3 regions of the Halomonas sp. KM007 genome follow, and region 1 is predicted to be linked to each of the others. Evidence: predicted binding sites of a transcription regulator. Region 1 holds the regulator's gene; each other region holds the start of a gene.
What was found. The regulator PhoB, encoded in region 1, activates phosphate uptake and scavenging genes when phosphate is short. The targets are predictions, from matches to a motif close to TGTCATANNNNTGTCANA.
Positions count from the first base shown of each region.

Region 2: the regulator PhoB is predicted to act here: its motif matches at 2,481-2,498, upstream of RVM27_RS03505 (DUF6482 family protein).
Region 3: the regulator PhoB is predicted to act here: its motif matches at 1,947-1,964, upstream of phnC (phosphonate ABC transporter ATP-binding protein).

Region 1 is NZ_CP136131.1:1,944,199-1,948,410, reverse strand. Features, by position in the region: gene RVM27_RS09135 (hypothetical protein) at 50-361, opposite strand; gene phoR (phosphate regulon sensor histidine kinase PhoR) at 689-1,984, opposite strand; gene phoB (phosphate regulon transcriptional regulator PhoB) at 1,987-2,676, opposite strand; gene ubiA (4-hydroxybenzoate octaprenyltransferase) at 2,773-3,663, opposite strand; gene RVM27_RS09115 (chorismate--pyruvate lyase family protein) at 3,701-4,212, opposite strand, start outside.
Region 2 is NZ_CP136131.1:748,893-753,104, forward strand. Features, by position in the region: gene RVM27_RS03495 (putative monovalent cation/H+ antiporter subunit A) at 1-601, opposite strand, end outside; gene hemH (ferrochelatase) at 801-1,886, opposite strand; gene RVM27_RS03505 (DUF6482 family protein) at 2,127-2,429, opposite strand; gene RVM27_RS03510 (hypothetical protein) at 2,570-2,863, opposite strand; gene RVM27_RS03515 (replicative DNA helicase) at 2,990-4,212, opposite strand, start outside.
Region 3 is NZ_CP136131.1:1,536,191-1,540,402, forward strand. Features, by position in the region: gene phnD (type 2 periplasmic-binding domain-containing protein) at 1-841, opposite strand, end outside; gene phnC (phosphonate ABC transporter ATP-binding protein) at 904-1,767, opposite strand; gene tnpA (IS66 family insertion sequence element accessory protein TnpA) at 2,353-2,643, shown strand; gene tnpB (IS66 family insertion sequence element accessory protein TnpB) at 2,675-2,983, shown strand; partial or broken gene tnpC (IS66 family transposase) at 3,012-4,212, shown strand, end outside.

The sequences.
Region 1 (4,212 bases):
CTCAACCCTAAGCGTAAGAGTTTTTTCCAGCTTTGCAAAGAATTGTTACTTAACTACCGCTGTTTTCTTCAACTACGTCTTCTGGGGTGTACTCGGCACCACCACTCATGTTGGTGGAGTCCGGCTCATCCACGACGTCGGGGCCTTGAGTGCCGTGATCCGTCGTCAGGTCTTCGGTGTCATAGCTGCCGGGCTCGGCTGTGCCAGACTGTGTGTTCATGGGCTCATCTTCGACGGTTACATCCTGATTCTGGTCGATGGATGAGTGATCCGTGGTGTCTGCAAAAGCCAGTGGGCTTGCCATCAGGCCAAAAGAAACACCTAAAATACCAGCTTTCTTGAGTAGTTCCTTGGACATCATATTCCGCCTCCTCGATCGCTGTTGATACCGCATAGTTAAGGAAGAGTGACTTCATGTCTTACCAGTTCCTGCGGTAATCTTCCTTGCCTAGAATATTGCATACGTTGTGCCACGCATGCCAAAAATCAAAAAAATTATTTATTATCAATAATTTAAAAAAACAAGGATGGTATAAAGCATGGGCTCAGGGGGTCATGACCACGCCTTTGAGGTGGTTAAAAATGACACATGAGTGATGTGTGACCAGAGTTCTATGCCAATATGGCACACTTATACAGGGGTTGTGCAGGAAGCGGATAAGGAGGAGCGCAAAGCGTCATCGAGCCCTCAAGCCGAGCCGCTGACTCGCTTGGCAGGGAAGACACAGCGAAAGGATGCCCCCTCGCCAGGATGTGACTCTATGTTGAGCTGGGCCTCGTGGCGCAGCAGCACGTGCTTCACGATGGCCAGGCCCAGACCCGTCCCTCCTGTTGCCGTACTACGCCCTTTATCCACTCGATAGAAGCGCTCGGTCAGGCGGGGGATATGCACCGGATCAATGCCATCGCCATCATCCTCGACCTCGATACACCCGCTGCCGTTGGCGGCCACCGACCAGCGCAACGTGATCTGACTGCCTTCTGGGGTATAGCGCACGGCATTGAAGGCTAGATTGGAAATGGCGCTGCGCAGCTCCTGCTCGCTGCCGATCAAGCCAGCGTCGCTCTCCAGAATGACCTGCACACTGTGCTGCTGCCTGGAGAGCGCCAGGGCGTCTCGGCGAATGCTGTCGAGCATGGGGCCTACGGCCAGCGTCTGGTGATCATCGCCTCCCTGGTCGATTTCCAGCCGTGACAGCAGCAGCAGGTCGTTGACCAGATTCTGCATTCGTCGCGTCTGCTCCTCCATCTGTACGATCCCTTTACCCAGGCGGGGAGGCAGCAGCTCCTTGAGGTCGCCGTAGGTTTCCAGATAGCCCGACAGCACGGTCAGCGGAGTGCGCAGTTCATGGGAGACGTTGGCGACGAAGTCACGCCGCATCTGCTCCAGGCGATGCAAGCGCGTGATATCACGGGCCATGACCAGCCGCTCGTCATCGCCGTAGAGGGTGATCTGATACTGGAGGATGCGCCGCTCGTCGATCGGCGAGGTCAGCGTCAGCGGCTCGCTGTAGTCGCGGGCATTGAAGTAGCTGATGAAGCGAGGGTCGCGCAGCAGGTTGGTGATGTGCTGGCCACGGTCGTGGGCGGTTTGCAGCCCCAGCATGTCGGTGGCCGCGCTGTTCCACCACTCCAGGTCGCCGTGTCGGTCCAGCATCACCACGCTATCGCGCATGGCTTCGGAGGACTCCTGAATTCTCGCCAGCGTCGCCCGCAAACGACTTTGGGTAATGCGCTGGCTTTTCTGGTAGCGATAGAGGCGGTCGAACAGCTCCCCCCACATGCCCTTGGCCGCCGGGGGCTCATCGTGGGGGTGAAGGGTCAGCCAAAGGAAGAGCGCCCGAAACTGGCGCAGATGATAGACCAGACAAAACAGCAGCCCCGCCGCCAGCCCGGCGCCAGGGTAATCCACCAGCCATCCCAGGCAGAGGCCCAACAGGGCCAGCCAGATGATGCGCCAGATCTCACGGCTCCACAGGCGCACGCTTACACTCGCGCAGAGAACCGGTACCCAGTACCGCGCACCGTTTGAATCAGATTTTGATGAGGCTCGCCCAGCGCTTTGCGAAGACGACGAATATGCACGTCCACCGTGCGCTCTTCCACGTAGACGTTGCCACCCCATACCTGGTCAAGCAATTGGCTGCGCGTGTAGGCGCGCTCCTGATGGGTCATGAAAAACTGCAGCAGACGATACTCGGTAGGCCCCATTTCCAGCGCCTTGCCATGGGCGCTGACCCGGTGGCTCACAGGGTCCAACAGCAGGCCATTGATTTCGATGGGGTCTTCCACGCCACGCGGCGTGGCACGGCGCAGCACGGCCTTCAGGCGGGCCACCAGCTCACGGGGGGAAAAGGGCTTGGTGATATAGTCGTCGGCACCCGCTTCCAGGCCCTGGATCTTGTTGTCCTCCTCGCCCTTGGCCGTCAGCATGATGATCGGCAGCTCGGCAGTGGCTTCTTCGCGCTTCAACCGACGGGCCAGCTCGATGCCGCTGGTGCCCGGCATCATCCAGTCCAGCAGCAGCAGGTCAGGCTGGTGGTCGACGACCATGGCGTGGGCATCCTGGGCGTTGTCCGCTTCAAGCACGCGATAGTCAGCCATTTCCAGCGCCACGGCGATCATTTCGCGGATAGGCGCCTCATCATCGACGATCAGTACGGTCTTGGCGGTCATTCCAGGGCCTCACGGTGCTCTATACAGGAAAGTTCAATGACATGTGTGTGACGATAACACCATGACTTGATGACAGTTCCATGACACCCAGTCAATTTAGCCCGCTACCGGCCACCAGCTCAAGGCAATACCTGCAAAGACCAGCAGACCCGACCAGTGGTTGTTCAGGAAGGCCTGAAAACAGCGGTCTCGATCGCGCCCGACGATCAGCCACTGCTGGTACACGAACGTCGCCGCCATGCCCAGCAACCCCAGCCAGAAAAAGCCCCCTAGCCCAACGCGCAGCGCGACCCAGCTCAGCAGGGCCAGCACGCTTGCCTGCAGCACTCCGATGATCAGCCGGTCAGCACGGCCAAACAGCACGGCGGTCGACTTGATACCGATTTTCAGATCATCGTCACGGTCGACCATGGCGTACTGGGTATCGTAGGCAACGGTCCACAGCAGGTTGGCACTGAACAGCAGCCAGGCTTCCAAAGGCACGTGGCCCAATACCGCGCCAAACGCCATGGGAATGGCCCAGGAAAAGGCCGCGCCCAGCACCACCTGCGGGAAGTGGGTGTAGCGCTTCATGAACGGATACACGAAAGCCAGCAGCACGCCGCCCACCGACAGCAGCACGGTGAACCAGTTAGTCAGCAGCACCAAAATGAAGGCAGCGGCGACCAGCGCCACGAACAGCAGCTGGGCTTCGGTTTCGCTGATGCGTCCCGTGGCCATGGGGCGCTGGCGAGTACGCTTGACGTGGCCATCCACATGGCGGTCGGCATAGTCGTTCACCACGCAGCCCGCAGCACGCATCACGTAGACACCGGCAATGAAGATGATCAGCACGGAGCGACCCGGCACCCCTTCTGCAGCCACCCACAGCGCCCAGAGCGTCGGCCACATGAGCAGCCAGGTACCAATGGGCCGATCCAGGCGCATCAGCTGAAGAAAGTCTGCCAGCCGGGCCCAACCCGTTGGCCGCAATAGAGAACGGTCCATGCTCATGCTTACCTCGTGAAAGAAACTCCAGAATAGCCTAGCGCGAGGGCAGGCTCAGCGCATCGGCCATGGTCGATAAAAAATACTCTTGAACCAGCAGCGACAACCCCGCGTGCTGAAAGACCGAGCGACGCCCCCACTGGCTACGCCCCTTGGCGGGGGCACCCCACGCCGTGAAGCGCGGGAGCGACACCGTGGCCTGCAACGGCCCGCGCACCAGGTCCGGCTGCTGAAACAACCAGCTGCCCAGCGAACGCTCGCCCAAGGCCCCCAGGCCTTTGCCCTGCAGCTGCTCCAGCGGTGCCACCGATCGCGCCACCACCCAGGGCGTGCCGTCGATGCACAGCGCCACCTCGCGTAGCCAGGCGTGGCGACGTGGAGCGATGCCCAGCGCCATGGCTTCGTCCTGAAACGGCAGGCCAATGGTCTGACGCAGCAGGCGTACGCGGAACTGGCTCGGCGCTCCGGCCGCCATCAGGCGCGCCGTCAGGGAGTCGGTCGAGGCCACCCATTGCCACCAGGCCACACTCATGGCAGGCCGCGCAGCGG
Region 2 (4,212 bases), 1.2 Mb from region 1:
GCTCGCGCAGGTTGCCGTCGGACTGCAGAATCTCGCTCAGCGACCAGCTGCCGCTGGCCACACCCAGCAGGACCAGTCCCGCCATCAGCGCAAGGCCACCGGAAACGGTCACGAACAAGCCTTGGCGAGCCGACTTTCTGGCCTCGATATCGTTATGGTTGAAGCCGATCAACAGATACGAGGTGATACTGGTCAGTTCCCAGAACACGAACAGGGTCAACAGGCCATCGGCCATGACCAGCCCCATCATGGAAGCCATGAAGGCCACCAGCGCCAGATGGAAGCGGGCAATATCCGGATGGCCTTTCAAGTACCCGCCAGCATAGATCAGTACGCAAGTACCGATGACGGAAATCAGCAGGCCAAACAGCAGCGACAGGCCATCCAGCAAAAAACTCAGGCTGATCCCCAGCGAGGGCACCCACGCCCACTCCAGTAGTTGCGGCCCTTCACTCAGCACCACCGGCGCTTGGCCAATCAGCCACGCGGCCATCAGCGCTGGAAACAGCGCAAGCACCAGACTGGTTCGTTCCCTACACCAGAGGTTGAGCAGCGGTGACGAAGCTGCCAGCACGAAGCCTATTAAAACGGCAAATTGCATCCGGCGTTCTCTCCCTAAAATAAGCGCAAACTATTCACGTGAGCGGCGCATGGTACGACATGTGCCGCTTAAACGTTGAATAAATGTGTTTTTATATGCACAAACCTTATACCAGCCCTTCGAAAAACTCCAGCCACCTCGCTGGCATAAAAAAGCCGCTCGGCCAGTGGCCAAAGCGGCGTCAGTGCGAGCAGAAATCTTACTGAGCGGGCACAGGCAACCAGCCCAACAGCTCATTGTTGACCACGGCCAACAGGGCATCGATATGGTCATCGCGATCATTCAGGCAAGGAATATAGCTGAACGTCTCGCCACCGGCCTCCATGAAACTGTCGTGAATCTCCTCCTTGATCTCTTCGAGCGTTTCCACACAGTCGGAGGAGAAGGCAGGTGACAGAATGGCAATGTGCTTGTGGCCCTGCCTGGCCAGCTCGGCCACATGATCCACGGTTTGCGGGCCTACCCACTTTTCCGGGCCAAACTGTGACTGGAAGGCGGTATCGACCTCCTCCTTGCTCAACCCCAGACGCTCACGCAGCAGGCGCGTGGTTTTCTGGCACTGGCAATGGTAGGGGTCGCCTTCCATCAGATAGCGTTCCGGCACACCGTGGTAGCTGGCCACGAGCTTGGTGGGACGGCTTTCAAAGCCGTCGTACGCCTCTTGCACCGAGTTGGCCAGCGCCTGGATGTACGCAGGGTGTTCAAAGTAGGCCGGCACCGTGCGCAGGTAGGGCTGCCACTTCATCTTCATCAACGTGCGAAACGCCTGATCGTTGGCGGTAGCCGTGGTGGGCGAGCCGTACTGCGGGTAGAGCGGGAAGAACACGATGCGCTCGCAGCCCTTCTCTTTCATGCGATTCAGCACGCTTTCCGTGGAAGGGTTGCCGTAGCGCATGCAGAAATCGACCTCGACACTGTCGCCATACAGCGCTTTCAGCCGTGCGGTCATCTTTTCCGTCTGTGCACGGGTAATGGTCAGCAGCGGGCTCTCGTCTTTTTCGGTGTTCCAGATGCTTTTGTAGGCATGGCCCGACGTAAAGGGGCGCTTGGTCAGAATGATGAGCTGCAGCAGCGGCTGCCATTTCCAACCCGCATAGTCCACGACCCGCTTATCCGACAGGAATTCGTTGAGATAGCGCCGCATGGACCAGTAGTCAGTCGCATCGGGAGTCCCCAGATTGGCCAGCACCACGCCCACCTTGGCGGGGGCAACCGGAGGATGACTGCTTGGCGCGTGGGCCAAGCGCCCTTCACCTGGTTGATCCTTTACAGCGCTGTCGGCCATCTCACTTACTCCTGGGGGCTGTCGATCATTCACAATGGCCTAAATCTTATCACTTTTCAGCAAGGACGTGGGATAAAGTTATACTATCAACATAATTTGTATAACTGTAGACCAACCCATGTCCAAGCCTTTGCTGCTCATTGGATGCAGGCTATCGGTTCTTTGCCCGTCGCCGAATTCGGCTGGGCCAATGGTGGGAAAAATGCGGGTCACGCTCGCACAATCAGTGATGCCTGGGCGTCAGAATACCAGCGGCATACGCGAGGTCAGCGGCGTGCTGTAGTGGGCGTCGCGACCAATGACTTCATCCTGAGGCACGTGCTGAACGAGGTAAGCCCGGTGGATACCGGCCCGCTTGAGTTCGAGGTACACATCGTCCAGCGCTCGAAACAGCATAGGCTTGCCACGCTGGGTCAGCATATGACGCTCACCCTCGACGTCTTCGAGCTCGACCTGATAGAAACGGCTGCCCGAATGCGTGATTACCCGGATTTCAAAATTGTCATGACGTTCGACGAACTGTTTAAGCTCTTTAAGTTCCATGGTTCCCTCCTGTTATTGGTCATCGCCATGGAGCACAGCATGCCTTTGCCCCATGACAATAGTATTACCTTGGCACTATCCCCCTAAGAGGGCAATAACAGAAAAGAGTTCCTGACCGAAACGTCAAGATGTGTGTCGTATTACTGATATTCCGAGGGGTCGATGGCCTTGCCAAGCGAGTTGCGATCGATCCAGTTGCCCCCTTTGGTTTCCTTGTAACGGAACACGACCTTGTCGCCAATGGTGACAGGTAATTCCGCATCTTCTGTCTGGTAGCTGTACTGCTCCCCTTCCACTACCAAGTGGTAGCGGTAGAGATCGGGCATGCCCAACCACTCTTTGAAGGGACCTTCACGCTCTAACGACTGGAGCTCACCCCGACCTTCCAGCTTGGGAAGCCGCTTACGGTTACCGCGCCTAAAACCACCTGCCATGCGTTACTCCTGTCTATCTACCAATGCGATTGACCCACGCTTCTCATCCCGCCCTTCCAGTGAGGGTTACCCAGACGACTCAGCCAACGGGGAGCGCATTATACGTGCTCCCCTCTCAGCCTCAAGTCAATCGCCGAAGGCTTCACCGTAACTATCCGGCGCCAGGTCTTCGAAGCGCGTGTATTTGCCTATGAAGGCCATGTGTACCGTCCCGATGGGACCATTACGCTGTTTACCAATGATCAGCTCGGCCAGGCCCTGGTTGTCCGGGTTATCGCGGTTATACACTTCGTCGCGATACACGAAGGCAATGACGTCTGCGTCCTGCTCGATCGCGCCCGAGTTATGGCTCACGATGCCATCCGCTAGCCAGCACGCGTCACCGGGGACGGTCAAATCGAAGACCTCTTCTTCACCGCAAGGGCGTATCTCGACGATTTGGTCCCAAAAGAGATCGCTGGAGGCAATCTGTGTCAAAGCCACATCGCCCAGCGCATCTGCATAGCTGCCAAGGGCTTCCCGGGAAGGAGCAAAGCTAAAATGGGACGAGCCACCATAAGATATGCCACGCATTGCAGCCATTTTCCGATGACTCACGCCTTTAGCAAGCATGGCCTGTTTGACATGCTCGAACACCTCCTGGGGCAAGGTATCGATATTGGTGTTCGCCACGACGGATGCCGCTTTCAGCGGTGCTAACGACGCCACCTGATGCCCAAAAGCCCCAATTTTCTGTGCAAAGCGCTGCTGTTGATCGCTTCCCGATACGTCAGCGGTATACCAACCACTCCCCTCTCCTGACACGACATGGCGGATTCGGGTCACAAGACCGAAACGTAACAGCAGAGCGCTGACATCATCGATAAGGCGACGGCTAACCGTAGAGAAATAGACGCGTGTGCGCCCATTTTTATCTGTCGTAATGCTGCCGTCGGTGGCCCACAAATGACGTATGAACAGCGCGAGCTGCTGATCGGACAGTCTGAAAATTTCACCTGGAATATACTTTTCTGCAGAGCGCTGCCCAAAGATACCCAGCGATTTCAACCAGGCGCCCACTCCTTGGGCGTGCCAGCGATTGCCATTGCCAGCAATGACGAGTTGATGCCAGTTACCGCGTCCCGCATGGCGAGTCACCGTCGAACCAAACTGCTCTGCGCAGCGCGTCACAACGTCGCTATTCGCTTCACTAGCGGTGGTATAGCGCAGCGGCTGCCCTTTGACATAGCTGCCGTCACCCAGCAAATGGGCCAGCAGGATAAGCGCATGTTCCTCCCACACGACCGGATGCTCAGGCTGCGCTAACTGCCTGGCCAAGGCGATACGATCCCCCACCTTGAGCTCGGCCA
Region 3 (4,212 bases), 410 kb from region 1:
CCGGTAAGAGGCTATCGTTGCTGGAAGGAGCAAAATGACTCCACTGCAGTGGGGCTAAAATCTCCTTCTGTTCTTCGCTTTCGCCATAATTGAAGAAGAAGTCGCGCAAGTTCTCTTTGGTCTCCTCGGGCAGGTTGCTGCGCCATACGAGGGGATCAGAAGGGATCAGCGGAGATGTCCACACCACGCGAAGTTGTTCCGCTTTATCAGGTGCGGTGATCTCCAGGCGCGCCATACTCTCGGTATTGAAGGTCGCCACATCGACCTGTCGGTTGGCGACCGAAAGCGCGTTCGTTTCATGGTTGGAGTTCAAGGTGCGCTTAAAGGCAGAAGAAGCATCCACGTCATTCTGGGCAAACACGTAGTAACCGGGCACCAAGTAACCAGACGTTGAATTGGGATCGCCGTTACCAAAGACGAGATCAGATGCGTTAGCCAATACGTCTTCGATGCTGTGCAGGTCGCTATCCTCATGCACAATCATCAAGCTCCAATACCCTGGCTCACCACTCTCAGGGATCGTCTGGGCAAACACCTCGCCACCCGCACGATCGACGGCTTCCATCGCCGATTTGTTGCCGTACCAGGCGAGATCGATCTGATCGAAGCGCATTGCCTGAATCACCGCGGCGTAATCGGTCGCAAAGAAGGGCTCAACTTCTACCCCAAGGCTCTGTGACATATCATCCAGAAACGGCTGCCACATAGGTTGCTGGTTCTGGCTCGATTCGGTAGAAATAATGCCAAACTTGAGCGTTTCGGCGGCGAACAGCTGAGCGCTAGCCACCAGACCAATTCCCGCCATCAGCGGCAGAACCAAACGGCGATATTTAAACGTCATGGGTGTCTCTCCAGAGTAATAGGGTTATCAATGGCAAGTTTCATACGTGATCGGCACAGGTATCAGCCCAGCACCGGCGTTACGACGGTATGTGGCCTTCTATCTCTGCGATCACTGGACAGCGCTTCGCCGTTTGAGGCTTCGCTTGCGCGGAGCTCATCAAGATCGGCATTTTCGTAAAGCGCTTGTAGGCGTTCATCGGTGAGTTCGTTAATGGGGCCATCGAAGTACAAGCGGCCATCCTTGAGCGCAACGGCACGGTGGCAATAGCGACGCGCTACATCGACCTGGTGCAGGGTGACGACGACAGTGCGGCCATCTTCAGCGTGGATGCGGCTGAGAATTTCCATGACCTCGCGGGCACTACGCGGGTCGAGAGAAGCAATGGGTTCATCCGCCAGGATCAGTTCGGCGTCCTGCATGAGTACCCGGGCAATGGCTACCCGCTGCATTTGTCCACCCGAAAGCGTATTGGCGCGCTGGTCAATGAGCTCTTCCAGCCCTACTCGGGCTAAGCAAGCACGCGCACGCTGGCGCTCCTGCTCGGTAAAGCGGCCAAAGAGAGCTCTTAGCCGCGACATGCTACCCAACTGCCCAACCAACACATTGGTCAGTACGCTGAGACGCCCTACCAAATTGAACTGCTGAAAGATATAACCGGTGCGGCAGCGCTCGATGCGAGCGGCTCTGCGCAAATGCCCGCTCGCCTGCACTTCACGACCCATCAGCGACACACGGCCACCCTGATGACGGTTTCCGCAGGTCAGACCGACCAAATGGCGTAGTAACGTGGACTTGCCTGAGCCGGATGGCCCAATCAGCGCAACCATCTCGCCTTTTGCAACGCGAAAGCTGACGTCGTTTAGCACCTGACGGTGTCCAAACGACTTGTTTAAGCCTTCAGCGTTAATAGTAGGAATAGACATGACGCTTCTCCTTTAGGAATAGCGCCATTCTGGTGGAAGCAGATGAACACCAGTTGTCTAGACAATGTCATTTTGATGATAATTTCAGCTCCGTTATAGCCTCCTCTATGCAGTGCCAACGGTGTCGCTCACCCAATATCAAGGACTTACCTTTTAATGACATACGATTGAAACGTGTATGTCACCCGGTCGTCATAGTGTTAACCGCCCCCCTCTCCGGCCACCCCGCTTGGCGTTATCCACATATAGCTCCTACGTTGTTTAAAGGCTGGTTTTAAAGACTAGTTTTAAGGTCTGGCTTTAAAGACAGGGTTACAACAATTCAGGGATACGTAACGATGGATGCACTTGCGCGAAAGCTGGGCCACCAAATGGATCCCACCATATTTTTCACATCGGCAGAGATCATGATCCTTTTTCTAGTGACGCTACCGATTGCGCTAGGCCCCATAGGAGAAGCCTTTGGCGCAGGCCGGGAATGGATCGATAGCTGAATTGCCGTAAGCGTTCATTCCACGACGTTCTGCCAACCTGCTGAAAATCGCCCTACAGTAACCTCGCACTTTCCAACACGAGGTTATCCCCATGAGAAAGCACCGCACACCCGAACAGTGGCAGACCCTGGTTGATCAGCAGCGTGACTGTGGTCTGTCAGCTTCGAAGTTTTGCAAACAAGAGAACATTGGTTACGCCAGTTTCTGCAACTGGCGCAAGCGTCTGTCCGATCCGTCGACCCATGATTCGGCAGGGTCCAGTGAAGCCAGTTTTCTGGATTTGTCGTCACTGATGGGCTCGTCGCACTCCTCCGGCCCAGGCTGGCACATTGTGCTCAGCCTGGGTAATGGCGTTGAACTCCGGCTGAGCCAGCACGGATGATCGGGCTCGATAGCCAGGCCCGCATCTGGCTGTGCACCGAGCCTACCGACATGCGCAAATCGTTCAGGGCCTGAGTGCCCTGGTCCGGAATCAGTTGAAGCACGACCCGCTCAGCGGTCAGTATTTCGTCTTCGTCAATCGGCGCAAGACCCAGATGAAGATGTTGTACTTTACCGCCACCGGATATTGCCTGTGGGCCAAGCGCCTGGAGCAGGGCCAGTTCCGGGTGCCGTTATCCGCCTCCGGTCAACGCCCCCTGACATTGACGGATCTGCAACTGCTGATCGATGGCATCGAGGTGCAGAAATACCGCCAGTTCAAGCGTTTTCGAGGGGTATAGAAGACGGACTTCCGGTATAATATCGGCGATGAATTCAACGGCTTCCACTACCTCTTCCAACACGCCTTCTTACTCGGCCCTGGCCGAGGAGAATGCATTGCTGCGTGAACAACTTCAGGTCATGCAGCGGCAGTTGGACTGGTTCAAGAAGCAGCTGTTCGGCCCCAAGTCCGAGAAGCAGGTGTTTGACCTGCCTGGGCAGGATAGCCTGTTCGCGTCGGATGACGCCCCGGTTCCGGCGCAGCCGCCGAAAAATGAGAAGCGCACGGTTAAAGCCTATCAGCGCGGCACTGGCAAGAAACAGCGGGATGACGACTGCCTGAACGACACCGGCCTGCGCTTTACTGCCGATGTGCCGGTAGAAGTGGTTGAGCACCTGCCGCCAGAGCTGACCGGCCCGGAGGCCGATCAGTACGAAGTGATTGGCAGCAAGACTACCTTCCGGCTGGCCCAGCGGGCCTCCAGTTATGTGGTGCTCAAGTGCGAACGCCCGGTGTTCCGGCGTAAGGGCAGCGACAAGCCCATTACCACACCAGCCCCGTTCAACGTACTGGATAACAGCCTGGCCGATGTCAGCCTGCTGGCCGGGCTGCTGGTCGACAAGTTCCAGTTCCACTTGCCGCTGTATCGTCAGCACCAACGCATCCGGCAAGCCGGTATCACCGTCAGTCGCAGCACCCTGACCAACCTGGTCAAGCGTGCCATCGATCTGCTGCGACCCATCGTGGATGCCCAGACCGACAACGTGTTGCGCAGCCGGGTGCTGGCGATGGATGAAACGCCCATCAAGGCCGGCCACCAGGGGCGCGCAGGCCCGCAAAAGGGCAAGATGAAAACTGGCTGGTTCTGGCCGTTATACGGCGATGCCGACGAGGTGGTGTTCACCTACTCGAACAGCCGTGGTCGCGCCCACATTGAGCAGGTACTCAGCGAATCGTTCAGCGGCACCCTGATCAGTGACGGCTATGCGGCCTATGCCCGTTATGCCGCGGCCCAGGAGAACGTCACCCATGCCCAATGTTGGGTGCATGGTCGCCGCTATTTTATCGAAGCACAGAAAGATCATCCTGAGACCGTCACCGAGGCCCTGCAACGGATCGCGATGCTGTATCGGAATGAAGAGGCCATCAAAGCTCAGGGGCTAACTGGCGAGAAGAAACGCCAGTACCGGTTGGATCACTCGAAGCCGGTGGTCAGCGACTTCTTCCAGTGGTGCCGGGATCAGTTGG